DNA from 4 places in the Edwardsiella piscicida genome. Region 3 is predicted to be linked to each of the others. Evidence: predicted binding sites of a transcription regulator. Region 3 holds the regulator's gene; each other region holds the start of a gene.
What was found. Region 3 encodes PurR, which represses purine synthesis genes. Its sites were predicted from a motif close to CANGCAAACGTTTGCNTG; they were not measured.

Region 1 (7,158 bases), 1.1 Mb from region 3:
GGATCGTCACGCCGTCGGGCGTCAGGATCTCCAGCTGAGCCTTGAGCGCGACGCTGGGGGCGGCGGAGTCTGCGCTGGTGGCGCCGTTGCAGATGTTACCGCCGTAGGTGGCGACGTTGCGGATTTGCGGACCGGCGATGGTAGCGGCGGCTTCGGCCAGCATCGGCAGGTGCGTCTGGATCAGCGGGTGCTCGATGATCTGAGTAAAGGTGGTGCCGGAGCCGATGCGTAGGGTGCCATCGTCTAACGTTGTAATACCGCACAGCTCAGGCAGCCCGTGGATATCCACGATATGGGCGTACTGCGCGTTATGGTGGTGCAGCTGGATCAGCACGTCGGTACCGCCCGCCAGCAGCCGGCTGTCCGGGTGGGCCAGCATCAGCTCGCTGGCATGACGCGCGCTGGTGGCGCGCAGATAGCGTTTAATATCATACATGTCGCATTACTCCCTGATCAGTCCGGCCTGCACAAATTCGCGATACAGCGTTTTGGGGGTGATCGGCAGCGCATTGATCGCGACCCCCGTTGCCATGCGAATGGCGTTGCGGATCGCCGGTCCAGGCGAAATGATCGGCGGCTCACCCAGCGCCTTGTGGCCATAGGCCGACTGCGGCTCCACGGTCTCGACAAAGGCGCACTCCAGATCCGGCAGATCGACACAGGTGGGGAATTTGTAGTCGAGCAGATTCGGGTTGCGTACCACGCCGCTCTTCTCATCGATGATCATCTCTTCGAACAGCGCCCAGCCGATCCCCATTCCCATGCCGCCGTGCACCTGCCCCTCCGCCAGCTGCGGGTTGAGGATCCGCCCGGAGTCATGCAGATTCAGGATGCGGTTAATGGTGACTTGGCACAGCGCGATATCGATGCTGAGATCGACAAAGGTGCAGCCGAAGGCCGGGGGATTGGTGGTGGTTTTATGGGAGACCTCGGCCAGGATCTGCGCGCCGATCTCCTGATGGTAGTAAGCCTGCATGGCGACATCGGCGACGCTCATCAGCACCTGATCCGGCTGCATCGCCATCACGACGTTACCGTCGCACAGGGTCAATCCCCACTCCGGCTGGTGGCTTATCAGCGCCGCGTGCGCCAGGATCTTCTGGCGCATGATCTCCGCCGCTCGGCGGATCGCCGGGGCGGCGACGTAGCTTTGCCGTGAGGCAAAGGCGCCGGGATCGAAGGCGGTGATATCGGTATCCTGAGTTGAGATCACCCGGATCTGTTTAAAGGGGATCCCCAGCGTCTCCGATGCCATCTGGGCAAAGACGGTGTCGGATCCCTGGCCGATTTCGGTGGCGCCAATCTGCAGGTTTACCGTCCCGTCCTGATTGAGCAGCAGGCGGGCGCCGGCGATCTCCACCCCAACCGGATAGGTATTGGAGCCATAGCTGAAACAGGCGACGCCGACGCCGCGCCGCACCGGCGCATCGGCCGGCTGGGCCAGACATTCGGCGCGGCGCTGATCCCACTCAAACAGGCGGCGGCCTTTTTCCAGGCACTCGGTGAGCCCGGCGCTGTAGATGGTCTTGCCGTTAACCGGGTTGCGGTCCCCCTGACGCGCGACGTTGCGCAGACGAACCTCGAGGGGGTCGAGATCGAGACGGGCGGCGGCGTCGTCCATCAGGCATTCCAGGGCAAAGTCGACCTGCGGCGCGCCGTAGCCGCGCATCGCACCGGCGGCGGGCAGGTTGGTATATACCGTATCGGCGCAGTAGCCAAAGGCGCTGCGGGGATAGAGATAGCTGATTTTATTGGCGCCGGCGGCGGCGATCGAGTGGCCGTGAGAGGCATAGGCGCCGGTGTTGGACAGCACCGTAAGCCGGTAGCCCTCCAGTTGTCCATCCCGACGCATGCCCAGCCGGGCATCGATGCTGAAGGCATGGCGAGTGCGGGTGGCGACGAAGCACTCCTCGCGGCTCAGGCTGACCTTGACCGGTTTACCGCCGAGGCGCTGGGTTAAAAAGGCGGCCATGGGCTCTTCTAGCACATCCTGCTTATTGCCGAATCCGCCGCCGACGTAGGGCTTGATCACTCGGACGTGCGACCAGGGGAGACCGAGGGCCTGGGCGACGGTGCGGCGGACAATCTGGGGAATTTGGGTGCTGGAGACAATGACGATGTGATCGGGCTGCTCCATATAGGCATAGCAGGTCACGCCCTCCATGTGGCAGTGCTGCACCACCGGCGTCTCGTAGTGTCCCTCCAGCTGCAGATCGGCGGCGGCCATGCGAGCATCGGGCTCTCCGGCGTCGATCTCGCTGTGACGCAGTAAATTGCCGCCGGGGTGAATGGCCGGCGCATTATCGGCCAGGGCCGCCAGTGGTCGGGTGATCACCGGCAACGCCTCATAGCTGACCTGTACCCGCTCCGCGGCGCGCTCGGCGCTGAGCAGATCGCGGGCGACGACGATGGCGACGCCATCGCCAAAGTGGCGTACGTGGCCGGTCAGCAGATGGCGATCGGCGATATCCCGTTTGCCCGGCTCCAGTGACCAGGCATGGCCGGCGGTAGGGAAGGGGGCTGAGGGGACATCGTGAAAGGTGAAGACGGCTTCTACGCCGGGCATGGACTCCGCTTCCCGGGTATCGATGGCGGTGACGTTACCGTGGGCGATACGGCTGCGCACGTAGCAGGCATGGAGCATGCCGGGCATCATCATATCATCGGTATAACGTGCCTGTCCGGTGACCTTGGCTTCGGCATCAACCCGCCGCAGCGGCGATCCTAAAGACATAGTATTCTCCTGTGGGGAAATAAGCCTGGGGGATAGCTTAAGGCAGCAAGATATGCGCCACACTCATAGAGTGGAGGAGATATATCCTCATAAGTGTGAGTCGGATCGAGATATCCCAAGGAAATTATGACGCTATAAGACAGGAAAAAACTGGCTGTATATCACTTTGAGAGCATGACGGGCATTTTTGATAGTTTTTCTCTCAAAGTGATAGGGCGTATCGTGGGGGCGATAGCCGTGATAATTGCATATTCATGCAGTTAGCGGCGCGGCGGCCGCGGCGGACGGCCATCGCCGGTGAATTTTTGCATTATTACCGATTTTTTCTGGCTCAGGGCTGAGACAGCCGTTAACCTGAAAAGCAACCAAACAGAAGAGCCGTGCGGTACGCCGCGAGCTACGCGACGCCGACGGACAGCGAAGAAAGCATCATAAGGGAGACGGAAGATGGCAGAACAGATTCGGGTCGCGATCGCCGGTGCCGGCGGTCGAATGGGGCGTCAGCTGATTGCGGCGACCGCGGCGATCCCCGGCGTGACGCTGGGGGCGGCGCTGGAGCGGGAGGGCTCCAGCCTGCTGGGCTGCGACGCCGGCGAACTGGCGGGCTGTGGCATAACCGGTGTGACGGTCGAGTCATCGCTGGAGCGGGTTGCGGGGCAGTTTGATGTCCTGATCGACTTTACCCGTCCCGAGGGAACGATGGCGCATCTGGCCTTTTGTCAGGCGCACGGTAAAGCGATGGTCATTGGGACGACCGGCTTCAGCGAGCAGGAAAAGGCGACGATTGAGGCGGCTTCACAGCATATCGCTATCGTTTTGGCCGCCAACTTCAGCGTGGGGGTGAACGTGATGTTGCGTCTGCTGGAAAAGGCGGCGCAGGTGATGGGGAGCTACTGCGATATTGAAATTCTTGAAGCGCACCATCGCCATAAAGTCGATGCGCCATCGGGGACGGCGCTGGCGATGGGCGAGGCGATCGCCGGTGCGTTGGGCCGCCGCCTGGAAAGCTGTGCGGTCTATACTCGCCAGGGACACACCGGGGAGCGAGTTCCTGGCAGCATCGGTTTCGCAACGCTGCGCGCCGGCGATATCGTGGGCGAGCATACCGCCCTGTTCGCCGATGTTGGCGAGCGTCTGGAGATTACCCATAAGGCGTCGAGCCGCATGACGTTTGCCAGCGGCGCAATGCGAGCGGCGCTGTGGCTCGGCGCGCAGCAGCCGGGGATGTACGATATGTGTGATGTTTTGGCTCTCGACACCCTATAAAAGGCCATTTATCCGATAGATGGCATGGTTGTTTTGTTATTTAATGTGATGAAAACAATGTGTTTTTCATCACATTTTTTATTTATGGTGCAGATTTAAATTTAAGTTTGTCAGCATGGTGATTTTTACGGTTTTCAGTTTATTTGCCCCCGCCGCTCCGCCCGCGTCTTGATTTTTTCAGGGAAAAAACGCATTATAGCGTCATTGCCTTTGATATCTGTGCCCGGCAACCGTTTTCTCCTTTCCTAAAATTGGTGTTTTTAGTCGTTTGGCATCAAAAGCACGCTAAGATTTGTAAAAAACATAAAAAACTCCCCTTTCATCTGGACAATGAGCGGATGCATCATTAGAATGCGCGCAATTTGTCAGAAATTCGCCGCAGTGGCAGTTTTTGCGATTGATTCACGATGCAATATCTGAATTAATATGCATATATTGTGACTGAGTATTCCTTTGGAGGGTGTTTTGATTAAGTCAGCGCTTTTGGTTCTGGAAGACGGAACCCAGTTTCACGGCAGGTCGATCGGGGCAGATGGATCGGCCGTGGGGGAAGTGGTCTTCAATACCTCGATGACCGGCTACCAAGAAATTCTCACCGACCCCTCCTATTCCCGTCAGATCGTCACGCTTACCTATCCCCATATTGGCAATGTCGGCACCAACGCCGCCGATGAAGAATCTTCCGCCGTACATGCACAGGGGCTGATCGTGCGCGATCTGCCGCCGATCGCCAGCAACTTTCGCTGCCAAGAGACGCTGCCGGACTATCTGCGCCGTCACCGCGTGGTCGCTATCGCCGATATCGATACCCGTAAACTGACCCGCCTGCTGCGCGAGAAAGGGGCGATGAACGGCTGCATCATCACCGCAGAGAGCGGGTGTGAGCCAGATGCCGCGCTGGCGCTGGAGAAGGCGCGCGCGTTCCCCGGCCTGAAGGGGATGGATCTGGCGAAAGAGGTGACGACCCAGGAACCCTACGAGTGGCGCCAGGGCAGCTGGACGCTGAAGGATGGGCTGCCGGCGCCCAGTGAGGACGCGGCGCTGCCCTACCACGTGGTGGCCTATGACTTCGGCGTGAAGCGCAATATCCTGCGGATGCTGGTGGACCGCGGCTGCCGTCTGACGGTGGTGCCGGCCCAGACGTCCGCGCAGGATGTGCTGGCGCTGAATCCGGACGGTATTTTCCTGTCCAACGGTCCCGGCGATCCGGCCCCCTGTGACTATGCCATCGAGGCTATCGCGACCTTCCTGCGCGGAGAGATCCCGCTGTTTGGTATCTGCCTGGGGCACCAGCTGCTGGCGCTGGCCAGCGGCGCGCAGACGGTAAAAATGAAGTTTGGCCATCACGGCGGCAACCATCCGGTGAAGGATTTGGATCATGACCGAGTGATGATCACCGCACAGAACCACGGCTTTGCCGTGGATGAAGCGACGCTGCCGGCGACGCTGCGGGCGACCCATAAGTCGCTGTTCGACGGTTCGCTGCAGGGCATTCATCGCACCGATCGCCCGGCGTTCAGTTTCCAGGGGCACCCAGAGGCCAGCCCCGGGCCACACGATGCTGCACCGCTGTTCGACCATTTTATGACGCTGATTGAAAACTACCGCCGTACCGCCAAGTAATCAGGGAGCCTGAACAACCATGCCAAAACGTACTGATATTAAAAGCATCCTGATCCTGGGCGCCGGGCCGATCGTCATCGGCCAGGCGTGCGAGTTCGACTACTCCGGCGCTCAGGCCTGTAAGGCACTGCGCGAAGAGGGCTACCGCGTCATCCTGGTTAACTCCAACCCGGCCACTATTATGACCGACCCGGAGATGGCCGACGCGACCTATATTGAGCCGATTCACTGGGAAGTCGTGCGGAAGATCATCGAAAAAGAGCGTCCCGATGCGGTGCTGCCGACGATGGGTGGCCAGACGGCGCTGAACTGTGCCCTGGAGCTGGAGCGCCAGGGGGTGTTGGCCGAGTTTGGCGTGACCATGATCGGCGCGACGGCCGACGCCATCGATAAGGCTGAGGATCGTCGACGCTTCGACCAGGCGATGAAGAAGATCGGCCTGGATACCGCGCGCTCTGGCATCGCTCACAGTCTGGAAGAGTCGCTGGCGGTGGCGGAGCAGGTCGGTTTCCCCTGCATTATCCGCCCGTCGTTTACGATGGGTGGCACCGGCGGCGGTATCGCGTACAACCGCGAAGAGTTTGAAGAGATCTGCGCGCGCGGTCTGGATCTTTCACCGACCAATGAGCTGCTGATCGATGAGTCGCTGATCGGCTGGAAAGAGTATGAGATGGAGGTGGTGCGCGATAAGAACGACAACTGCATTATCGTCTGCGCTATCGAAAACATTGATCCGATGGGGATCCACACCGGTGATTCGATTACCGTCGCGCCGGCGCAGACCCTGACCGATAAAGAGTATCAAATCATGCGTAACGCCTCGATGGCGGTACTGCGTGAGATAGGCGTGGAGACCGGTGGCTCCAACGTACAGTTTGCGGTTAACCCGAAAAACGGCCGTCTGATCGTTATCGAGATGAACCCGCGCGTATCGCGTTCTTCTGCGCTGGCCTCTAAGGCGACCGGTTTCCCGATCGCCAAAGTCGCGGCCAAGCTGGCGGTGGGCTACACCCTGGACGAGCTGATGAACGACATCACCGGGGGGCGTACGCCGGCGTCGTTTGAGCCCTCTATCGACTACGTGGTGACCAAGATCCCGCGCTTCAACTTTGAAAAGTTTGCCGGTGCTAACGATCGCCTGACCACGCAGATGAAGTCGGTGGGTGAGGTGATGGCGATTGGCCGTACCCAGCAGGAGTCGCTGCAGAAGGCGCTGCGCGGGCTGGAGGTCGGCGCGAGCGGCTTCGATCCTAAGGTGAACTTAGACGATCCGCAGGCGTTGACCAAGATCCGTCGCGAGCTGAAAGATGCCGGCGCCGAGCGTATCTGGTATGTCGCGGATGCCTTCCGCGCCGGCCTGTCGGTGGATGGGGTATTTAACCTGACCAACATCGATCGCTGGTTCCTGGTGCAGATCGAGGAGCTGGTGCGCCTGGAGGAGCGGGTTGCCGACGTGGGCATCAATGGCCTGACGCCGGATTTCCTGCGTCAGCTGAAGCGTAAAGGGTTTGCCGATGCACGCCTGGCCCGTCTGG
Region 2 (7,158 bases), 1.1 Mb from region 3:
GAGGGGCCCATAGAGACCGAAGCCGCCGTTATTGAACAGGGCGTACAGACGCCCGTCGGTCAGCGCCAGCACCTGACGGGCGGCCTGCTCTACGCTCTCGGCGCTGTCGAGATCCAGCGTGATGCCCTCCATCCCCATGGCCTCCATCGCCGCGACGTCCTCCGCTTTACGGCAGGCGGCCAGCACCCGGTAGCCCCGCTGGTGCAGATCCTTGGCCGCCGCCAGTCCGATGCCGCTGGAACAGCCGGTGATTAAGATGGCTTTTTGCATAAGTTTACCTAAGTTGCTCTGTTGGTCGCTGAATATTCATGTTTAATTAATAGACGGCGCGCCGTTCTCCGCGCGCGTTAGCTGCGGCAGCAGGCGCTGCGCCATCCAGTCGGCGATAAACGGCTGGGCCAGTGCGTTGGGGTGCAGGCCGTCATCCTGGATCCAGTCGGGGTGGCCGACCACCGCTTCCATATAAAACGGCAGCAGCGCGACGCCAAAGCGCGCGGCCAGCTGAGGGTAGATCGCCGCAAAGGCGTCGCCGTAGCGCCGACCGTAGTTGGGCGGTAGGCGGATCTGCATCAGCAGCGGGGTGGCGCCGGCCCGCTGCACCCGCTCGATGATCGCGGACAGCGCAGCGGCGATGGCGTCGGGCGCAATGCCGTGCAGCCCATCGTTGGCCCCCAGTTCAATCAGCACCCAGCGCGGCCGGTGCTGCTGCAACAGCTCCGGCAGGCGCAGCAGCCCCTGCTCGGCGGTATCGCCGCTGATGCTGGCGTTGATCACCGTCAGCGGCGGGGTGCGCAGCTGCCATTGCTGGGCCAGGCGGGCAACCCAGCCCTGCTGCTCCGGCAGGCGATAGGCGGCGCTCAGGCTGTCTCCCAGCACCAGCAGTGTATCGGCACGGGCCGCCGTCAGGCCACACAGGATCATGACCACCATCAGGAGTATCCGATGCCAGCGCAAAACGTAATTGAAGTTCATCATGTCGCCAAACGGGTTGGTGAGGGTGAAAACCAGATCTCCATCCTTACTGCTGTCGACCTGGTTGTCAAACGCGGACAGAGTCTGGCGCTGATCGGCGAGTCGGGATCGGGAAAATCGACGCTGCTGGGGATCTTGGCCGGGCTGGACGATGCCAGTGCCGGCGAGGTGCGTCTGCTGGGGCAGCCTCTGTCACAGCTGGATGAGGAGGGGCGCGCCGCCCTGCGCGCCCGCGATATTGGCTTTGTGTTTCAATCTTTTATGTTGGTGCCGACCCTGACGGCGCTGGAGAACGTACAGCTGCCCGCGCTGCTGCGCGGCGAGCGCGAGCACGACAGCCGCCAGCGCGCCGCGGCGCTGCTGACGCAGCTGGGGCTGGGGCAGCGTCTGCGCCACCTGCCGGCCCAGCTCTCCGGCGGTGAGCAGCAGCGGGTCGCGCTGGCGCGCGCCTTTAGCGCCCGGCCGCAGATCCTGTTTGCCGATGAACCGACCGGCAACCTGGATCGCCAGACCGGCGATCGCATCGCCGATCTGCTGTTTGAGCTGAACCAGCGCCAGGCGACGACGCTGGTGATGGTGACCCACGATGTTCAGCTGGCTGCGCGTTGCCAGCGGCGGCTGCGCCTGGTGGACGGAACGCTGCGGGAGGTCGCGTGATCCGGCGCTGGTTCTGGCGCGAATGGCGCACTCCGTCGCTGCTGATCGTCTGGCTGGCGCTGGCGCTGGCGGTGGCCTGCGTGCTGGCGCTGGGGCGGATTGGCGATCGTCTGGATCAGGGGCTGCAGCGACAGGGACGTGAGGTGATCGCCGCCGATCGGGTGCTGTGCAGCTATACGCCGGTGCCCGAGGCGTGGCTGGCGCAGGCCCGGCGGGAGGGGATCCGGGTTAGCCGGCAGTGGGTATTTTCAACCATGGCGTTTGCCGGCGGTCGGCTGCAGCTGGCGGAGGTGAAGGCGGTGGACGACGCCTACCCGCTGTACGGCCGGCTGGAGACGCGCCCGCCGCGCCAGGTGCCGCGCCCCGGCGAGGCGCTGGTCGCTCCGCGGCTGATGGCGCAGTTCGCCCTGCGCCCCGGCGATGCCGTGGAGGTGGGGGATATGACGCTGCGGGTCGTCGGCGAGGTCGAACGGGAGCCGGACGGTGGGTTCAGCCTGCTGAGCAGCGCCCCCAGGATGCTGATTGCGCTGGCGGACGCCGAGCGCAGCGGGATCGTACAACCGGGCAGCCGGGTGAGCTATCGCTATGGCTTGGCCGGCAGCCGCGAGGCGCTGGCGCGCTACGACGCCTATCTGACGCCGCGTCTGCAGGCGGATCAGCGTCTGACTCAGGCCGCTCAGGGCGCGAATGTGCTGGCGCGTACCCTGCAGCGGGCGCAGCAGTTTCTGCTGCTGTCGGCGCTGTTGACGCTGCTGCTGGCCATGGCCGCCGTCAGCGTGGCGATGGGGCACTACTGCCGTAGCCGCCATACGCTGGTGGTGCTCTTGAAGACGCTGGGCGCCGGGCGGCGTCTGCTGCTGAAGTGGGTGGTCGGACAGTGGCTATGGCTGCTGGGATCGGCGCTGCTGGTGGGGGCGGGGCTGGGGCTGCTGGTCGAGCGGGGGCTGCTGTGGCTATTGACGCCGCTGCTGCCCGCCGCGCTGCCGTCGCCCGGCCTCTGGCCCTGGCTGTGGGCGCTGGGGGGGATCCCGCTGATGGCGCTGCTGGCCGCCCTGCGACCCTATCGTCAGCTGTTGGCGATGCGGCCCCTGCGGGTGCTGCGCGCCGACGCGCCGAGCCCGGTCTGGCCCCTGCGCTATTACCTGCCGCTGATGGCGCTGCTGCTGGGCGGCGGGCTGCTGTGGCTGGTCGGCGCCAGCGCGCTGATGTGGTCGCTGCTGCTGGGGATGGCCCTGCTGGCCCTGCTGCTGGCGCTGTGCGGCTGGCTGGGGCTGTGGAGCCTGCGCCGACTGGCGCCGGGCAGCCTGACGCTGCGTCTGGCGCTGGGGCGTCTGCTGCGCCAGCCGGGGGCAACCCTGAGTCAGCTGGCGGCCTTTTCGCTCTCCTTTATGCTGTTGGCGCTACTGCTGATGCTGCGCGGCGATCTGCTCGATCGCTGGCGTCAGCAGCTGCCGCCCGACAGCCCCAACTACTTTCTGTTCAACATCAGCGCGGCGCAGCGCGAGCCGCTGCAGGCGTTCCTGCACGCCCACGGCGTCACTCCACAGCGGTTTTATCCCATTGCGCTGGCGCGTCTGACGGCGATCAACGGGCGTCCGCCGGTCATGCAGGGGGGCGATGAGTCCCTAAACCGTGAGCTGAATCTCACCTGGCTGGCGTCGCTGCCGCCGGGAAACCCGCTGCTGGCCGGTGAATGGCCGCCGGGCGCGGGGGGCGTCTCGGTGGAGCAAGGGGTGGCTGAACGCCTGGGGCTGACGCTGGGCGATCGCCTGACGTTTAGCGGCGACAGTCGGCAGTTCAGCGCCCGAGTGACCAGCCTGCGGCGGGTAGACTGGGAGAGCCTGCGCCCCAATTTCTACTTTATTTTCCCGCCCGGTGGGCTGGAGGGGCAGCCGCAAAGCTGGCTCACCAGCCTACGTTATGACGGCGATACGCGGCTCTTGGCTGAGCTTAACCGCCACTTTCCGACCCTGACGCTGGTGGATATGGGCGCCCTGCTGCTGCAGGCGCGTCAGATACTGGATCAGGTGGGGCGAGCGCTGGAGGTGATGGTGCTGCTGGTGGTGCTGTGCGGGGTACTGCTGCTGTTGGCTCAGGTGCAGGTGGGGATGGAACAGCGCCGCCAGGAGCTGCAGATCTACCGGATCTTGGGCGCATCGCGACGGGTGCTGCGTCGCACCCTGTATGCCGAATTCATGCTGCTGGGACTGGCGGCGGGCACGGTGGCCGCCGCTGCCGCCGAGGCAGCGCTGTGGCTGCTGCAGCGGCAGGTGTTTGACTTTCCCTGGCAGCCCGCCTGGCCGATGTGGCTACTGCTGCCGCCGGGCGCCGCGCTGCTGCTGGGGATCTGCGGCGCCGGACTGGGAAGAGGGCTGCTGCGTCGTCCCTCGGCGCGCTGATGCTCAGCTCAGCCGCGCGCCGGCCCATGCCAGGGCGTCCTGGTACTCCGCCGGCAGCTGGCCGCGCAGGGTATCCAGGGCGCTGACCAGCCGCTGGGACTGGAAGTGGTTCAGGTTGAGGTGGCCCACCTTGCGTCCCGGACGGACCGCCTTATCGTACCAGTGCAGGTGCACCAGCGGGCCGCTTAGCCATGCGGTGTCCAGCGCGGTGCCGATCAGGTTGATCATTACGGAGGGGGTGGAGACATCCGGGTGCGGCAGAGGCAGGCCGAGCAGCGCGCGCAGGTGCAGCTCGAACTGACTTATCGAGGCGCCGTTCTGGGTCCAGTGCCCGCTGTTGTGTACGCGTGGCGCCAGCTCGTTAATCAGCAGGGTGTCGTCATCCACCACGAAACACTCCATCGCCATGACGCCGACATACTCCAGGCGCTGCATGATGCGCTGCAGCATCGCCTGCGCCTTCTCCTGCAGAAAGCTCTCCGGCTGCGGAAAGACCAGGCTGGCGCGCAGAATGCCGTCCTGATGCAGGTTATGGGTGAGGGGATAGAAAACGCAGCGGCCATCCTGAGCGCGGGCGCCGATCAGCGAGACCTCGCCGATGAAGTTGATCCCTTGCTCGACAATACACTGCCCGTAGATCTCGGCATCAAGCTGGGGTTCGTGACCGGGGCGGATACGCCACTGACCGCGCCCGTCATAGCCGCCGGTGCGGCGCTTGACGATGGCCAGCGGGCCGAGGCGTTCAAACAGGGCGGGCCACTGTTCTGGCGCGGCCAGCAGCGCCCAGGGCGCCGTCGGCAGCGCCAGTTCGTCCAGCAGCTGCTTTTGGCTGTAGCGATCGGCCAGCAGCGGGAAGATATCGCGGTTGATGAAGGCCGGGTGGCTGGCCAGCTCGCGGGTCAGCGGCGTGTCGGGCCAGCGTTCGATTTCGGCGGTGATCACCGCCTGTTGCCAGGGGACGCTGTACGGATCGGCCTCGATACCCACCGGATAGACCGGGATCCCCAGCGGTTCTCCGGCCTGACGCAGCATGCGCCCCAGCTGGCCATCGCCCAGTACGCAAACCGGCTTCATGCGTCCTCCCGCGGATCGGGATGGCTGAGCACCTCGTCGCTCTGCGCCTGGCGCCAGGCGGCCAGGCGGCGGCTCAGCGCTTCGTCATGCAGCGCCAGGATCTGGGCCGCCAGCAGGGCGGCATTGGCGGCGCCCGCCTTGCCGATGGCCAGGGTGCCGACCGGGATGCCGCGCGGCATCTGTACTATCGAGTAGAGGCTGTCGACCCCATTCAGCGCGGCGCTCTGTACCGGTACGCCCAGCACCGGCAGCAGGGTTTTGGCCGCCAGCATGCCGGGCAGGTGAGCCGCGCCGCCGGCGCCGGCGATGATGACCTGCAGCCCGCGCGCCGCCGCCTGCTCGGCAAAGTGAAACAGCTTATCCGGAGTACGGTGCGCTGATACCACCTCCACGTGGCAGGGCAGCTCAAGCTGCGTCAGGATTTCGGCGGCGAACTGCAGGGTGGCCCAATCGCTTTTGGACCCCATGACGATGGCGATCCTGGCCGGTGCGGCGCTGGCGGACATGAATGGCGTGCTCCTCTAACTCGGTGGCGGTGAATGGCCGCCCGATCCCGGCGGCCCTACAGATAAGAGGGGCAAAGCATAGCATAGCTTTTCAGGTGAGGAAAACGTTTGCGTGGCCGCCGCGCCGGGGAAAGTCAGCGCCGTTACGCTATCGGTTAGCGTAATGCGAGGGAAACATCTACTATAAAAGTAGTAGTCCATGAAGGGCTATTTGGGGACCTCTACCGCTCAACGCCAGAGATAGTCTGACGCTATATTGTTTAAGGACTGTCCATGAAATGGATCACGACGCTATTGTCCCGCGGCGGCGGTCCGCTGGGAATATTATTATTATTTCTGACGCTGGTGTGCTATTGCCTGATCTTCCTGACGGCGGCGCAGCCTATGGTACTACTGCGCGGCTTTATCGCCGTATGTAACGCTATTTTGCTGATCATGCATATATTTATTGCGTTATTTATTTTTATGCAATTTAACTGCGAGCGCCAGCAAATATATAAGATCCCGTTAATCGTATCCTACCTACTTTCGGCCTCGCTCCTTCTCTGTAGTTTATTATTTTGCCAAGATATCTTTTTTCCGGAATATAAAAATGCGTTAACGCTGAATGACTTTGTTTTATTTTATTTAATCCGCTATAGCGGAATGGCAATGCTGTTTCTGTATGCGCTGTACCTTTACCGCCGGCAGGAGAAAGGCGCCATCGCGCTCGGCCCGGTGGTGGCGCTGAGCCTGACCATGAGCGTCGCGGTCGCGCTGGGCGCACTGCTGCTCTCCAACCACTCGCTGCATTCGCTGTGGCTCGAGCCACGGCTGCTGCAGGTGTCGCAGAATTATCAGGCAGGGTATCGACAGGTGGTGCTGCCGTTTATGTGTACGCTGTGGGGGGCGCTGGCGCTGCTGCTGATCTGGCAAACCCGTCTGGCGACGCGCTTTTGGCTGGCGGTGACGCTGGCCAGCCTGATCATCCTGGGCGGGTTTGTGCTGCAGTGGCGCTCTCCCCAGGTGAGCAGCGTAGGGTGGTATGGATCTCTGCTGTTTGGGCTGGTGGCCAATTTTTACGTCATGGAGATCTTCTTATATGACATTTTTCAGCGCTACCGTCGTATACAGATCGAATATGCCATCAGCTACAACAATGCGATCCGCGATGGCCTGACGCAGACCTTTAACCGCGCTTACTACTATGGGTGTCTGCAGCGGGCGCTGCCGCAGTGCGGCGCGACATACCCGCTGGGCGTGCTGATGATGGATATCGATCGCTTTAAGCTGATCAACGATCGCTATGGCCACCTGAGCGGCGATCGGGTGCTGTGCGAGGTGGCTCGGGCTATCGGTCGGGGAGCCCGTCCAGAGGACGTGGTGGCGCGCGTCGGCGGCGATGAGTTTTGCATATTACTGTACCACGCGGACGCGGCGCAGACGCGCGCGATAGCCGAGCGGATCTGTCGCGACGTGGCGGCGCTACCGCTCACGGCGCTGGACGGCACCCCACTGAGCGTGACCCTCAGCATCGGCGGCGTTGTCTGCGAGGAGAGTCGACAGAGCGC
Region 3 (7,158 bases):
GGAGAGCGGCCCCCACAGCAGCTGTGCAAAGGCAAAGCCGGCCAGAAAGATGCTCAGGCTGGCGCTGATGGCGCCGGCGGAGGCGCCCAGATCGTGGCGCATGGCACCAAAGGCGGGCAGATACATATCGGTGGCCAGATATCCCAGCATACTGAGGCCAGCCAGATAGACCATGAAACCTGATTTACTTCTCATTATTTTGACTCGTTATGAATATGTTGCAGGCGGAGAATGTGACGAGTGAGAGTTTATGGGCTGACGTCAGCGTTGTGAAACGCTATTATTTGGCATGATGGATGAAAATTTTTGAAAGCAGAATAGCGAGGGGCTGAGCATGTGGTCAGAATATTCGCTGGAGGTCGTGGATGCGGTCGCCCGCACCGGGAGCTTTAGCGCGGCGGCGCAGGAGCTGCATAGGGTGCCCTCTGCCGTCAGCTATACCGTACGTCAGCTGGAGAACTGGCTGGCGGTACCGCTGTTTGAACGACGTCACCGTGACGTTGAGTTGACCGAGGCCGGGGCGTTTTTTGTCGATGAAGCCCGCAGTATTATCAAAAAAATGCATGCCACCCGACGTCAGTGTCAGCAGGTCGCCAACGGTTGGCGCGGTCAGTTCCACGTCGCAGTGGATCGCATCGTGCGTCCGCAGCGCTGCCAGCAGCTGGTAGTGGACTTTTATCGTCACTTTCCCGATATGGAGCTGATGATCCACAGCGAGGTGTTTAACGGTGTGTGGGATGCCCTGATCAACGGGCGGGTCGAGGTGGCGATCGGGGCGACGCGGGCGGTGCCCGCCGGCGGGCGCTATGCTTTCCGCGATATGGGCTTTCTGCGCTGGCGCTGCGTGGTCAGCCCCGACCACCCGCTGGCCGCGTTTGACGGCGAGGTGGACGACGACCGCCTGCGCCCCTTTCCGGCGCTGAGCATCGAGGATACCTCGCGGACGTTACCCAAGCGGGATACCTGGCTGCTCGATAATCAGCGGCGTCTGGTGGCGCCGGACTGGCCGTGCGCCATCGACTGTCTGGAGGCCGGGCTTTGCGTCGGCCTGATGCCGGCCCACGCCGCCGAGCCGCTGATTGCCGCGGGGCGTCTGCACGCGCTGCGGCTGTGCCAGTCGTTTCCCGACAGCGCCTGCTGCGTGACCTGGCAAGATCACAGCCGCTCACCGGCCCTAGAGTGGCTGCTGGCTTACCTGGGCGATACCCGCACCATGAACCAGGAGTGGCTTATGCCGCAGCCAGCGTGACGATCCGTCCGCCGGGCGGAACGTCGGCGCGATCGTGGGTGACCAGGATCGCGGGAACGGCGCGTTCGGCGATCTGCTGATAGACCCAGCGGCGAAAGCGGCGGCGCAGCGGGGCGTCCAGACGGGAGAAGGGCTCATCGAGCAGCAGGACCGAGGGCGCGGCCAACAGGGTACGCAGCACGCTGATGCGCGCCCGCTGTCCCCCGGAGAGGGCGGCGGGATAGCAGTCGCCCCGCTCGGTCAGCTCCGCCTGCTGCAGCGCTTGCGTCACCGCCGCCTTCGACGCCCCCGGCGGTAGGGCAAAATGCAGATTTTGCGCCACCGTCAGGTGGGGGAACAGAACATCATCCTGAAACAGCAGCCCGATCCCGCGCTGCCAGGGCGGCAGGCGACTCAGGCTGCGCCGATCCAGCCAGACCTCGCCGCGGACGAGCAGCGGCGGCTGTAGATGGCCGCCGATCCCGGCCAGCAGGGTGGATTTGCCGCAGCCGCTGGGGCCCATCAGCGTGACGATCTCCCCCGGCGACACCGTCAAGGTCAGCGGCGCCAGTAGGGGGCGCCCCGCCAGTTCGACGCGCAGCTGGTTGAGATTAAGGGTGGCCATGCGACGTTGCTCCTCGTATACCGCGCAGCGGTAGCCATAGCGCCAGCAAAAATGCCGGCAGCGGTAGCAGGGTTTGCCATAGGGCGCCGATGGCGGCCAGGCGCCGATCGATGCCGCTGGCATAGGCGACGGTTTCCGTGGCCAGCGTCGGCAGCCGCCCGGCGCCCAGCCCCAGCGTCGGCAGATACATGCCGACGCTGACCGCGAGGCCAAAGGCCATCGCCAGCAGCAGCGCCGGCAGCATCTGCGGCAGCTTAATCCGGTAAAAGGCCTGCCAGGGCGTCTTACCCAACGCCAGCGCCACCTGGGTCTGACGCGTATCGAAACGCAGCCAGGCACCGGACAGCGTCAGCAGGTAGTAGGGGGTGACGAACAGCAGCTGGCCATAGATAACCAGCGGGTAGCTGCCCAGCAGTTGGCTGCGGGCGGCGAAATACTGTAGACCGAAGATCAGCCCCATCTGCGGCAGCAGCAGCGGCAGCAGCAGCCGGGCGCCGGGGGCCCGTCGCCTCAGGGTATACCACTCCAGCGTGCCGAGCGCCAGGATCAGCGCCAGCAGGTTGACCGCCAGCGCGATGCACAGGGTATGCCACAGCGGGGCGCTCCAGTCACTGACGCTGTACAGCCAACTGTCATAGCGCCACTGCCGCGGCCAGCGTTGCGCAAAGGGCCAGCGCTGAGCCAGGGAAATCAGCACCAGCATCAGGTAGGCCGCGGCGGCCAGCGCCAGCGCCAAAGGCCAAAAGGCGGCGTAGGGCGCAGGCCCACCGCGGGCGACGCGCCGTCGCGGGGGACGGCGACCCACGGCGACCCACAGGTGTTCAATGCCATACCAGAGCAGCAGCGCCAGCGCGTTTAAGAGCATCAGCAGCAGCGCCCCGAGGGCCGCCAGCGCCGTCTGTCCACCGTCGGCAATCCACTGCCACAGCAGCTGCGCAAACAGCAGCGGCCGCTGCGGACCGAGCAGCTGCGCCAGATCCAGCGCCGACAGGGCAAAGGCCAGGACGCAGAACATGGGCAGGCGTAGCCCCGGCAGCAGCTGCGGCACCACGATGCGCCACCAGCCCTGCGCCGGGGGATAGCCCAGCGCGGCGCTGATGCGCAGCTGCCGCTGCGCGGCGCAGCGGGCGGCCAGATTCAGGGTAAGCAGATAGAAAAAGGGGGTCTCTTTTAACAGCAGGAGCAGCGAGAGGCTCAGGCCGTAGGGATCGTTGGGAAGCGGCAGATCGGGCGGCTGCTGCCAGTCAAACAGCGGCGCCATCAGGCGCCACAGCAGGCCGGTTGGCGCCAGCAGCATCAGCAGGCCGGTGGCCAGGGCGATGTGGGGGGCTGCCAGCAGCAGCGCCGGCGCCAGCGTGTGCTGACGCTGACGCCGTAGGGTGAGCCCGGCCAGCGCCAGCGCCAGCAGCAGGGCGCCGCCGGAGGAGCCTAGCGCTATCCACAGCGACAGAGCCAGGCTGCGGCCCAGCGCGGGCCACTGCAGCAGCTGCAGCAGCGCCTGTCCCGCATTTTGCTCGGTCAGCGGCAGTAGGGTCGCCGGAACCATCGCCGCCAGCGGTAGTGCGCCGGACAGCAGCACCAGCGCGGGAAACAGGACCAGCCGGGACACGCGCTTAGCGGCGGTAGTCGATGAACGGCCCGTCGGCCACGGAGCGACGCTCAACCAGCTTAGGATGCACTTCGATGGTTTGGGCGTCTTCGCGCTTGCTGGTGATGCGATCGAGCAGCATGTCGAATGCCATGGCGCCAAGGCGCTCCTTGGGCTGATGAATGGTGGTCAGCGCCGGGGTAAAGTAGCGGGCGTTGCGCACGTTGTCGTAGCCGATGACGGAAATATCCTGCGGTACGCGCAGCCCCATCTCGTCCGCGGCGCAAATGGCGCCCATCGCCATGATATCGCCGCCGACAAACACCGCCGTCGGGCGCTGCTTCTGCGACAGAATGTTTTGCATCGCCGCATAGCCAGACTCCGGCTCGAAGTCGCCTTCGACCAGCCAGCTCTCCTGCGGCGTGATGTTGGCCTCCTGCAGCGCCTTGAGGAAACCGCGCAGGCGACCGCCGCCGGTGTTGCGCGATACCGGGCCGGTGATGGCGCCAATGTCGCGGTGGCCGCGCTCGATCAGGTAGCGGCCGGCCAGATAGCCGCCCTCGAAGGCGTTGTCCTGGATAGCATCGGTAAAGTCGCTGCGGCGGGTGCCCCAGTCCATGACCACCATCGGGATATGACGGTAGTCCTCAAGGATCTCCAGCAGGTTCTCCGGATATTCGGAGCACATCACCAGCAGGCCGTCGACGCGCTTTTGCGCCAGCATAGCCAGGTAGGCTTTCTGCTTCTCCAGATTATTGTGGGAGTTACACAGGATCAGGGTATAGCCTTGGCTGTAGCAGCTATTCTCTACCGACTCGATGACCTCGGCAAAGTACGGCGCCTCGCTAGAGGTCGCCAGCAGGCCGATGGATTTGGTGTGGTTGACCTTCAGGCTGCGGGCAACGGCGCTGGGGGAGTAGTGTAGTTCTTTAATGGCCTCCCAGACGGCGGCTTTGGTCTCGTCGGCGACAAAGCGGGTTTTATTGATGACGTGAGACACCGTGGTGGTCGATACGCCTGCGCGCTTTGCCACATCTTTAATCGTTGCCATGAAACAAATGACTCCTAGGCGTACGCGCTGCGTCGCCGTTTTGTTAATCGTTTGCCTGCGTGCATCGGAAAATACGCCTGACAGCGCGGCTCGGCGCCGGCGCGTTTGCGCAATAGGGTGACGTTTGCCATTTCTTGTTTAGAATTATAGCGTCGGCACGCGGCAGTAAACCGCAAATTCTGTCTGATCTCAGGCAAAAGGGGAAGCACTAATTGGCGATTTGCGCAGGATGTAATCATAAGATTTTCTGCGTGTTTTAAGATGTGATTTATGTAAAAATGATTTAACACGGGTTTTGTGCGAATTCTTAAGTCAGTAAAAATTGATACAGAACGTAAAACATGAGGTGTCAGGATGGAAAACGATCTGAAGTATTCTCTGGTAACAACGGTGGTGGCGCTGGCGCTGATCGTCGTGGCCAGCCTGATCGCCGCACTGCACTAAGTTAGCGGGCGGCGTAATAAAAAAGGCGCTCGGTGAGCGCCTTTTTTGTCTCTCTGGTCGGTTACGCCAGATTCTGGGCGACGAACTCCCAGTTCACCAGCGCCCAGAAGTTTTCCAGGTACACCGGGCGAGCGTTACGGTAGTCGATGTAGTAGGCGTGTTCCCATACGTCCACGGTCAGCAGCGGCTTGTCGTCGCCGGTCAGCGGGGTCGCGGCGTTAGAGGTGTTGACGATGGCCAGGGTGCCGTCCGCCTTTTTCACCAGCCAGGTCCAGCCGGAGCCGAAGTTGCCTACGGCAGACTTGGTCAGCGCGTCTTTGAACGCGGCAAATGAGCCGAAGGCGGCGTTGATGGCGTCCGCCAGGGCGCCGCGCGGTTCACCGCCGCCGTTCGGGGAGAGGCAGTGCCAGTAGAAGGTGTGGTTCCACACCTGAGCGGCGTTGTTAAAGATACCGCCGGAGGCGCTCTTCACGATCTCTTCCAGCGATTTTCCTTCGAACTCAGTGCCTTTGATCAGGTTGTTCAGGTTGACTACATAGGCGTTGTGGTGCTTACCGTAGTGGTATTCCAGCGTTTCGGCGGAGATATGCGGTTCCAGCGCATTCATGGCGTACGGTAATGCAGGTAATTCAAATGACATAGCTCTCTCCTTAATGCTTCTGTGGCAAGACGGTTAACCCGTAAGCAACGCAGATGAGACGTCGCCGGCGGTTAGACAAAAATGAAAAAATCTTGTTGTCCGCTTGTTATGGTTTGTGATTCTAGCAAGTTTTGCCGTGAAAGACAGGGGGCAGGTGTATTTTAGCTGACTGAGTGGCGAAATGTGCAGCAGACAAGCAGTGAAAGCGGCGTGCGGCAGGGGGCGGTCATGGGGGAACCGCCGCCGGAACGGGGGCGTACGGGGCGTTAGCGGATGGTTTTCGGGGTCATGACGCGGCGGGCGCCCAGGTAGTGATCCTGCCAGTAGTCATCGCCCAGATAGCTGACGCGGATCTCCTCGCCGGTGCGCGGAGACTGGATAAATTTGCCGTTGCCCAGATAGACGCCGACGTGATCGGCGGCGCCGCGTCCGTGGATCTGAAAGAACACCAGATCGCCGCGCTGCAGCTCGGCGCGCTTGACCGGCGCGGCGTCGCGCAGGTGGTACATTTCGTTAGCGGTGCGCGGCATTTTAATGTTCAGCAGATCCTGATAGGCGTAATAGATCAGGCCGCTGCAGTCAAAGCCGGTATGGGGAGAGGTACCGCCCCAGCGGTAGGGTTTGCCTATCTGGCGCATCAGCTTATTCATCGCCGTCTGTTTGGCGTGCTGGTAGCGTTTCTTGTGCAGCGGACTCATGTGGATCGGCTGGCTATCTTCATGGCGGCCGGCCGCGCGGTGGGCCGTCTTAAGAGGCGAGGGGCGACCGTAGGCTTTTTTACCCGGGTGCGACGCCCCATGTGCGCTCGCGCGACGCGCAAGGGGCTTTTCGCCGCGGTGGTGCGCTTGCGCCTTGTGCTCGACGGCGGCGCGGTGCGGTGCGGCGACCGTGCGGTGGCTACTGTGCGCCGCGCGCTTTTCCCGGGCGGGGGGATGAGACGCCGCGCTGTGATGCTTGTGTGCCCCGGCGTCTGCCCTGCGTTTTTTACGCTCGCCGCTCTGGCTGTGGCCCGCCGTGGCTTTTCGCTGATCGGCGATGACTTTGTGTGCCGGTGAGGCGGCCGCTGAGGTGGTAAACCATTGGGTAAACAGCAATACAAAGAGCGCAACGAGTAGACGCATGATCAGTCGCTTCCAAGCCAAAAACTAAAATAAAAACGCAGAAACAGTATTAATTAAAATATGCTGAACATAACAGTACTGATGTTTACGTATTCGCGTCTAATTGTGAGTAAATATTTCAATTGTCTGATTTAGCGACAGAGAGGGCTTTTTTACAGTGATATTGCCTATTAAAAAACGGTTGAGCAGGATAATGGGCGAATAATGAGCGGCTGGCAGAGCGACGATGTGCTGCCGCGGCAGCGCGCTGTGCAATAGACCCTGTAAAAGATGGTGTTTTTTTCCTGCCGTGCCCGCCGCTACAATAGCGCGATCCGACGCCGCGTGCCCCGCGGCGGGCGGGGGAGGCGCCTTTCGTGCCCCATCCCTTGTCTGCTGTGGTCGGCGCGGGCGATAATGACAATATACTGCGTTACCGCTATAACACTGGATATTTAAGGAAGTAAAGATCATGACCACTA
Region 4 (7,158 bases), 1.2 Mb from region 3:
CTGCTGCGCCACCCGTTGCATAAAGCCCACCGGTCCACAGAAATAGAACTGCATGCGCGGATCGCGCAGCCCTTCGCCCACGACGTCGAGATCCATCGTACCGCGATGGTGGTGGGCGCGGACCGGCTGCGCAGGTTCGCCGTGGCGCAGCCACAGATGGGCCTGGTGCTGGGGGATCGCGGCCAGCAGACGCTCGCTCTCCTCGCCAAAGGCGCGCACGGGGTCGCTGTCGGCGGCGTGCAGCCAGTACAGCGGGGCGCGCTGTCCGCGGCGGCTCAGGGTATCCAACATGCTGAGCAGCGGGGTCACACCGACGCCCGCCGAGATCAGCGCCAGCGGCGTCTCCGGCGTCGTCTCTAGGGTAAACTCGCCGCTGGGGGCTGAGAGGTGCAGCGTATCGCCCGCGACGGCGACGTCGTGCAGGTAGCGGGAGACGGCGCCCTGAGGCTCTCGTTTGACGGCGATACGGTAATGCGTGCCGTTGGGGGCATGGGTCAGTGAATACTGGCGGATGGCCTGACGTGGGAGGCTGGGATGGCGCACATATACGCTCAGATATTGCCCCGGGAGGAAGTCGGCGATCGGGGCGCCATCCTGCGGTACCAGCGTGAAGCGGGTGATCAGGTCGCTCTCCGCCCGCTTTTCAGCGATCGTAAACGCGCGCTGATGCGCCCAGCCGCCGGGCTGCCCGACGTGTCCCTGATACAGCTGGGCCTCCCGCGCAATAAACAGCTGCGCCAGCGCGTCGTAGGCGCTTCCCCAGGCGTCCAGCACATCGCTGCCGGGGTTGAACAGCTCCTCCAGGGTTTTGAGCAGATGATGACCCACGATGGCATACTGCGATGGCTGAATACCGACGCTGACGTGCTTGTGCGCGATACGCTCCACCGCATTGAGCAGCGCGGCGGGGGTATCAATGTGGGCGGCATAGGCGCAGATGGCGTTAAACAGCGCCTCGCGCTGATCGCCGCTGCGTTGGTTGCTCATATTGAAGAGAGACTTCAGCTCTGGATTATGGCGGAACATGCGCTGGTAGAAATGGGCGGTCAGCCCCGGGCCATATTGCTGCAGTAGCGGTAGGGTGGATTTGACGATAGCGATGGTTTGTGTGTCCAGCATGGGCGCTCCTGGGCGTGGTTAGTTAAGTTGTATTTTAAATGCAACTTAAGGCTTTTCGGCGGCGCTGTAAATCAATAATTGCCGATGCGCCTCATTGGCGTTACGGTAATGGTGTTTTTTTATGCACGCCTATCGCTGCGCGCACAAAAATGCAACAAGGTGTCTATCTGGCCAAGGCCTTGCGCCACGGAGTGCCAAACGATTGCGTAAAAGATGGGGCAAGGTGTTTGTAACAAGCTAAAAACATATTACACTGTGACGATTGCCCGTTGGGGTGGGATGTATTGGCTGTGAGGGCCAGATTTACTCAAAACCGGTTAGCTGAGTCAGGAGAAGCGGATGTTAAAGCGTGAGATGAACATTGCCGATTATGATGCCGAGCTGTGGCAGGCAATGCAGCAGGAAGTGACGCGTCAGGAGCAGCATATTGAGCTGATTGCCTCGGAAAACTACACCAGCCCGCGGGTTATGCAGGCGCAGGGCTCCCAGCTGACCAATAAATATGCCGAAGGCTACCCGGGCAAGCGCTATTACGGCGGCTGCCAGTATGTGGATCAGGTTGAGCAGCTGGCGATTGATCGCGCCAAGGCGCTGTTTGGCGCCGACTACGCTAACGTACAGCCCCACTCAGGTTCTCAGGCCAATTTCGCCGTCTATACTGCGCTGCTGCAGCCGGGTGATACGGTGCTGGGCATGAATCTGGCGCACGGCGGCCACCTGACGCACGGCTCTCCGGTTAACTTTTCCGGTAAGCTGTATAACGTGGTGCCTTACGGCATCGACGCGCATGGCCGTATCGACTATGACGATCTGGCGGCGCAGGCGCAGCAGCACCGTCCGAAGATGATCATCGGCGGTTTCTCGGCCTATTCCGGCGTAGTGGACTGGGCGCGTATGCGTGAGATCGCCGATAGCATCGGTGCCTACCTGTTTGTGGATATGGCGCACGTGGCGGGTCTGGTCGCTGCCGGGGTTTATCCCAATCCGGTTCCCCATGCTCACGTCGTGACCACCACCACCCATAAGACCCTGGCCGGTCCGCGCGGCGGCCTGATCCTGGCCAAGGGGTTGGATGAGGCTCTGTACAAAAAGCTGAACTCCGCCGTGTTCCCGGGGGCGCAGGGGGGGCCGCTGATGCACGTGATCGCAGCCAAGGCGGTCGCGCTGAAAGAGGCGATGGAGCCCGAGTTTACCCGTTACCAGCAGCAGGTGGCCAAGAATGCCAAGGCGATGGTCGACGTCTTCCTGCAGCGTGGCTATAAAGTCGTGTCCGGCGGCACGGAAAACCATCTGTTCCTGCTGGATCTGGTCGATAAGCAGATCACCGGTAAAGAGGCCGATGCCGCGCTGGGGCGCGCCAATATTACGGTGAATAAAAACAGCGTGCCCAACGATCCGCAGAGCCCGTTCGTGACCTCCGGTATTCGCGTCGGCACCCCGGCTATCACACGCCGTGGCTTTAAAGAGGCGGAGTCCCGCGAGCTGGCGGGATGGATGTGCGACGTGCTGGATAATATCCATGATGAGGCCACGATCGCCGATACCAAGCAGAAGGTATTGGCTATCTGTGAACGCCTGCCGGTCTATGCCTGACAGGTCGTTAGCCTTACCGAGCCCGCCGCGCGCGGGCTTTTTTACGTCGGTTGCTCCTGTAGGCGACCGGCCTGCATCAGCCAGGCGCCGATGCTGACGGCGATCAGGCTTAGCTCCTCGGGGGAGAAGCGGATACGGTAGCGCTGCTCCAGTCCGGCGATGGCACGGCGGGTGAGCGCCAGTAACGCGGGGTGATGAGACGCCAGCTCCGCCGCCAGCGGCGTGCCGATACGGATGTCGAACAGCGCGCGCTCAATGGCGGCGCCAAGGTGGGCGAACAGGCGGGCGCACAGCCTTTCGCGCTGGGAAAGTCGCACATCGCTGTCGCGCTCGACGCAGTCGACGCAGCGTTCAATCTCGTGCATGAGGGCGCTGTCCTGCGCATTCTCCCGCGGGCTGTGGCTGTGATTCTTGAGCAGGGTTAACAGCAGCGTCGCGAATAGCCGCTCCTGATCCAGGACGTCCGCCGGCGCGTCGCCGATGTAGATGCGGCATAGTGCTTCGGCAACGGCATACTCCTCTTTTTGCTGCAGCCAGCGGCGGCGGTAGGGCAGCAGCCAGCAGGGCATGAGTGAATCCGATCGGCCGCCGCGGCGCTGTACGGCGGCGTACCGCATCATGATGTCGATCAGCTGCCGCTGGCGCGGCGTAAAGGCCGCGGATGCCGGAATCGCCTGGGATTCCAGGCGCGGGACGCTTTGCAGCAGGCGTTCGCAGAGCGTCTGTCGGGGAAAGGCCGGGGGCAGGGCAGGGGATAGCAGACGCGCTGCGTTGGCCGGGAAGTAGCGCAGCGTACGCTGTAGCCAGTGCAGCAGGCACAGCCGCCACTCATAGGCTGGGCCTTGAAGGCGATAGCCATGGCGCGGGTGGAAGCTGATATGCAGGGCGTGATAACGCATGATGTCGTTGACCAGATGATTCAGATCCTGCTCGGCCTCATCGGGCGTTTGCTGCTGTAGCTTACACAGACGCGCCATCGTCAGCGGCGCCGTTGGCAGCAGCAGCAGTAGAGCCAGATTACAGTGTCGCTCCGCGCGGGAGTGCGGTGGCGGCAGCGGGACATCGTTCTGCATGTGTGTTTCCCCCCGGGCGAAGATCGACGAAACCGGCATAGGGTACGCCCCCGCGAGGCGGCTCGCCGCAGAGGCGAACGAAAGGGCATCGTCTAAGCATAGCAAAGCTCGACGACCTCGGAGGGGCGTCCTCGCGGGGTTTCCGTACGACGGTGGGCGTAAAAAAGCAAAACGCCCTGCGCGGGGGCTCCGGCAGGGCGTTGGATAATACGCATCGGTGCCCTTTCGGGCGGGCGATTAGCGCTTCAGCGCATCGCTCAGTTCGTCACGCAGGGCGCCCAGCAGCGACTTGACGACGCGCGGGTTACCGGCGACGACGTTACCGCTGGCCAGGTAGCCATGGCCGCCAACAAAGTCGGTAACCAGACCGCCCGCTTCGCGCACCAGCAGCTCACCGGCGGCGAAGTCCCACGGCTTCAGGCCGATTTCAAAGAAACCGTCCACGCGGCCGGCGGCGACGTAGGCCAGATCCAGCGCGGCAGAGCCGGTGCGACGGAAGTCGGCGCACTGGGTAAACAGCTTATCGACCATCTTGATGTAGGTAGTGGCGTGATGCTTCATCTTGAACGGGAAGCCGGTGGCCAGGATGGTGCCATCCAGATCTTTGGCGACGCCGGTGCGCAGGCGGTAGCCGTTGAGCTGCGCGCCCTGACCACGGGTGGCGGTATACAGCTCGTTGCGCATCGGATCATAGACGACGGCGACTTCGGTGCGGCCCTTGATGCGTACGGCGATAGACACCGCGAAGTGCGGCAGACGCTTGATGAAGTTGGTGGTGCCATCCAGCGGATCGATTACCCATTGGATCTCGTGATCTTCACCCAGCAGCTCACCGCACTCTTCGCTGATAATAGTGTGCTTGGGGTAAGACTTGCGGATGGTCTCGATGATCAGGTGTTCAGCATCGCGATCGACGTTGGTCACAAAATCATTGCTGCCTTTCTGGCTGGCTTCTACTGAGTCGGGCGTTTCGTAACTTTTGGCAATCAGGTTACCAGCCTTGCGCGCGGCGCGCACGGCGATGTTCAGCATCGGATGCATGGGAATCTTCCACTAGATGTTAAAGAACGGGAAATTTAGACGGCGTAGAGTATAGCAAAGCGTGCGGCAAACAACCATGCCGTTTTTATATCCGTTGGCCATGGCGATAAATAGTGTTTTATATCAATTGGCTGTGGAATCGCTCGGCGGCGAATAAATCAATAGAAACCATTAATAGCGCCTTATGGTAAAATCGCAGAATCAATTCAACCGTGTAATGAGTAAGCATGCTGGACAATATTCGCATCGTGCTGGTGGAAACCTCCCACACCGGCAACATGGGGTCAACCGCCCGCGCCATGAAGACCATGGGACTGACCAACCTGTATCTGGTGAACCCGCTGGTACGCCCCGACTCACAGGCCATTGCCCTGTCAGCCGGCGCCAGCGACGTGATCGGCAACGCGACCATCGTGGACAGTTTCGATGACGCGATCGCCGGCTGTAGCCTGGTGGTGGGCACCAGCGCCCGTTCGCGCTCGCTGCCGTGGCCGATGCTGGAGCCGCGCGAATGCGGCCAGCGCAGCGCCATGGAGTCGGAGCATGCGCCCGTCGCTATCGTATTTGGCCGTGAGCGCGTCGGGCTGACCAACGATGAGCTGCAGAAGTGCCATTACCACGTGCAGATCCCGGCTAACCCGGAGTACACCTCGCTGAATCTGGCGATGGCGGTGCAGATCCTCAGCTATGAAATCCGCGTCGCGCATCTGGATCGCCAGGCGGCCAAGGCGCCGGCGGTAGAGGAGGCAGCCTATCCGCTGGCGGACGATCTGGAGCGCTTTTATGCCCATCTGGAGCAGACGCTGCACCACACCGGCTTTATCCGCGAGAAGAATCCGGGCCAGGTCATGAACCGCCTGCGCCGCCTGTTCACCCGCGCTCGTCCGGAGGCACAGGAGCTGAATATCCTGCGCGGGATACTGGCCTCAATTGATAAGTGCGACGCAGAACGGCACGAAAGTTAACTGCGACAGCGGCTATATCATAGTAGAATGCACGGGTATTTTTGCGCGGACGCTGGCCGAGATTGTCGCGCGTTTCTCGCGGATGGGCGGCGTCGACAACGGGATAATACCTGACTAAAATAGTAGGATAAATAGTTGACTGAAATAGTCAGGAATGAGAGGATGAAACCGTTGAGCAACACCGCGTGTTTCACTCTTTTTCCCAAAGGGACTATTAGCCATGAGACTGACATCCAAAGGGCGCTATGCCGTAACAGCCATGCTCGATGTGGCGCTTCACTCCCAGGAAGGGCCGGTACCGCTGGCGGATATTTCTGAACGCCAGGGGATCTCGCTCTCTTATCTGGAGCAGCTGTTTTCTCGCCTGCGCAAAAATGGTCTGGTGGCCAGCGTACGCGGTCCCGGCGGCGGTTACCTGCTAGGGAAAGAGGCCAGCGAGATTGCCATCGGCGCGGTGATCACCGCCGTGGATGAGTCGGTGGACGCCACCCGCTGCCAGGGAAAAGAGGGCTGCCAGGGAGGAACCCGCTGCCTGACCCACGCGCTGTGGCGCGATCTCAGCGAGCGTATCAGCGGCTTTCTAAACAATATTTCGCTGGCGGAGCTGGTCAATAACCAGGAAGTCATGGATGTGGCTGACCGACAGGATATCGATGCACGGCGCAGCGTTGTCGCGGCCGGGCGTCAGGATACGATTAACGTGAACCTGCGCGCCTAAGCGCGGGCACGGCGTTGAATTATCACCCGTAGGCAAATCATTTTTGGAAGTGATGTACGGAGCAATAGAATGAAATTACCGATTTATATGGACTACTCCGCAACGACGCCGGCCGATCCGCGCGTGGCTGAGAAGATGATGCAGTATCTGACGCTGGACGGTACATTCGGTAACCCAGCTTCCCGCTCCCACCGCTTTGGCTGGCAGGCTGAAGAGGCGGTAGACGTTGCGCGCAATAACATCGCTGAGCTGGTGGGCGCCGATCCGCGCGAGATCGTGTTTACCTCCGGTGCGACCGAGGCCGATAACCTGGCCATCAAAGGCGCCGCCAACTTCTATCAGAAGAAAGGCAAGCACATCATTACCTGTAAGACCGAGCACAAGGCGGTGCTGGATACCTGCCGTCAGCTGGAGCGCGAAGGCTTTGAGGTGACCTATATGGCACCGCAGCCCAATGGTCTGATCGACCTGAAGGCCCTGGAAGCGGCGATGCGTGACGATACGATCCTGGTCTCCATCATGCATGTGAATAACGAAATCGGTATCATTCAGGATATTGAGACCATCGGCGAGATGTGCCGCGCGCGTGGCATTATTTTCCACGTGGATGCCACCCAGAGCGTGGGCAAACTGCCGATTGATCTGAGCA

Region 1: a site for PurR is predicted at 4,224-4,241, ahead of carA (glutamine-hydrolyzing carbamoyl-phosphate synthase small subunit). Genes of this name have one in related genera too.
Region 2: a site for PurR is predicted at 5,706-5,723, ahead of purE (5-(carboxyamino)imidazole ribonucleotide mutase). Genes of this name have one in related genera too.
Region 4: a site for PurR is predicted at 1,311-1,328, ahead of glyA (serine hydroxymethyltransferase). Genes of this name have one in related genera too.

The regions. Positions count from the first base shown of each region.
Region 1 covers NZ_CP090968.1:645,202-652,359, forward strand. The annotation lists gene xdhB (xanthine dehydrogenase FAD-binding subunit XdhB) at 1-436, opposite strand, end outside; gene xdhA (xanthine dehydrogenase molybdenum-binding subunit XdhA) at 443-2,734, opposite strand; gene dapB (4-hydroxy-tetrahydrodipicolinate reductase) at 3,182-4,000, shown strand; gene carA (glutamine-hydrolyzing carbamoyl-phosphate synthase small subunit) at 4,466-5,623, shown strand; gene carB (carbamoyl-phosphate synthase large subunit) at 5,643-7,158, shown strand, end outside.
Region 2 covers NZ_CP090968.1:2,835,002-2,842,159, reverse strand. The annotation lists gene L1P05_RS12955 (SDR family oxidoreductase) at 1-270, opposite strand, end outside; gene tesA (multifunctional acyl-CoA thioesterase I/protease I/lysophospholipase L1) at 313-975, opposite strand; gene ybbA (putative ABC transporter ATP-binding protein YbbA) at 943-1,629, shown strand; gene ybbP (putative ABC transporter permease subunit YbbP) at 1,626-4,028, shown strand; gene purK (5-(carboxyamino)imidazole ribonucleotide synthase) at 4,032-5,102, opposite strand; gene purE (5-(carboxyamino)imidazole ribonucleotide mutase) at 5,099-5,608, opposite strand; gene L1P05_RS12925 (sensor domain-containing diguanylate cyclase) at 5,882-7,158, shown strand, end outside.
Region 3 covers NZ_CP090968.1:1,781,550-1,788,707, forward strand. The annotation lists gene punC (purine nucleoside transporter PunC) at 1-195, opposite strand, end outside; gene punR (DNA-binding transcriptional activator PunR) at 335-1,249, shown strand; gene L1P05_RS08165 (ATP-binding cassette domain-containing protein) at 1,230-1,853, opposite strand; gene L1P05_RS08170 (ABC transporter permease family protein) at 1,840-3,462, opposite strand; gene purR (HTH-type transcriptional repressor PurR) at 3,467-4,492, opposite strand; gene cydH (cytochrome bd-I oxidase subunit CydH) at 4,847-4,936, shown strand; gene sodB (superoxide dismutase [Fe]) at 4,998-5,576, opposite strand; gene L1P05_RS08190 (C40 family peptidase) at 5,843-6,697, opposite strand; gene L1P05_RS08195 (Grx4 family monothiol glutaredoxin) at 7,146-7,158, shown strand, end outside.
Region 4 covers NZ_CP090968.1:2,954,335-2,961,492, reverse strand. The annotation lists gene hmpA (NO-inducible flavohemoprotein) at 1-1,119, opposite strand, end outside; gene glyA (serine hydroxymethyltransferase) at 1,459-2,712, shown strand; gene L1P05_RS13510 (PRD domain-containing protein) at 2,754-3,785, opposite strand; gene suhB (inositol-1-monophosphatase) at 4,023-4,826, opposite strand; gene trmJ (tRNA (cytosine(32)/uridine(32)-2'-O)-methyltransferase TrmJ) at 5,054-5,791, shown strand; gene iscR (Fe-S cluster assembly transcriptional regulator IscR) at 6,012-6,509, shown strand; gene L1P05_RS13490 (IscS subfamily cysteine desulfurase) at 6,579-7,158, shown strand, end outside.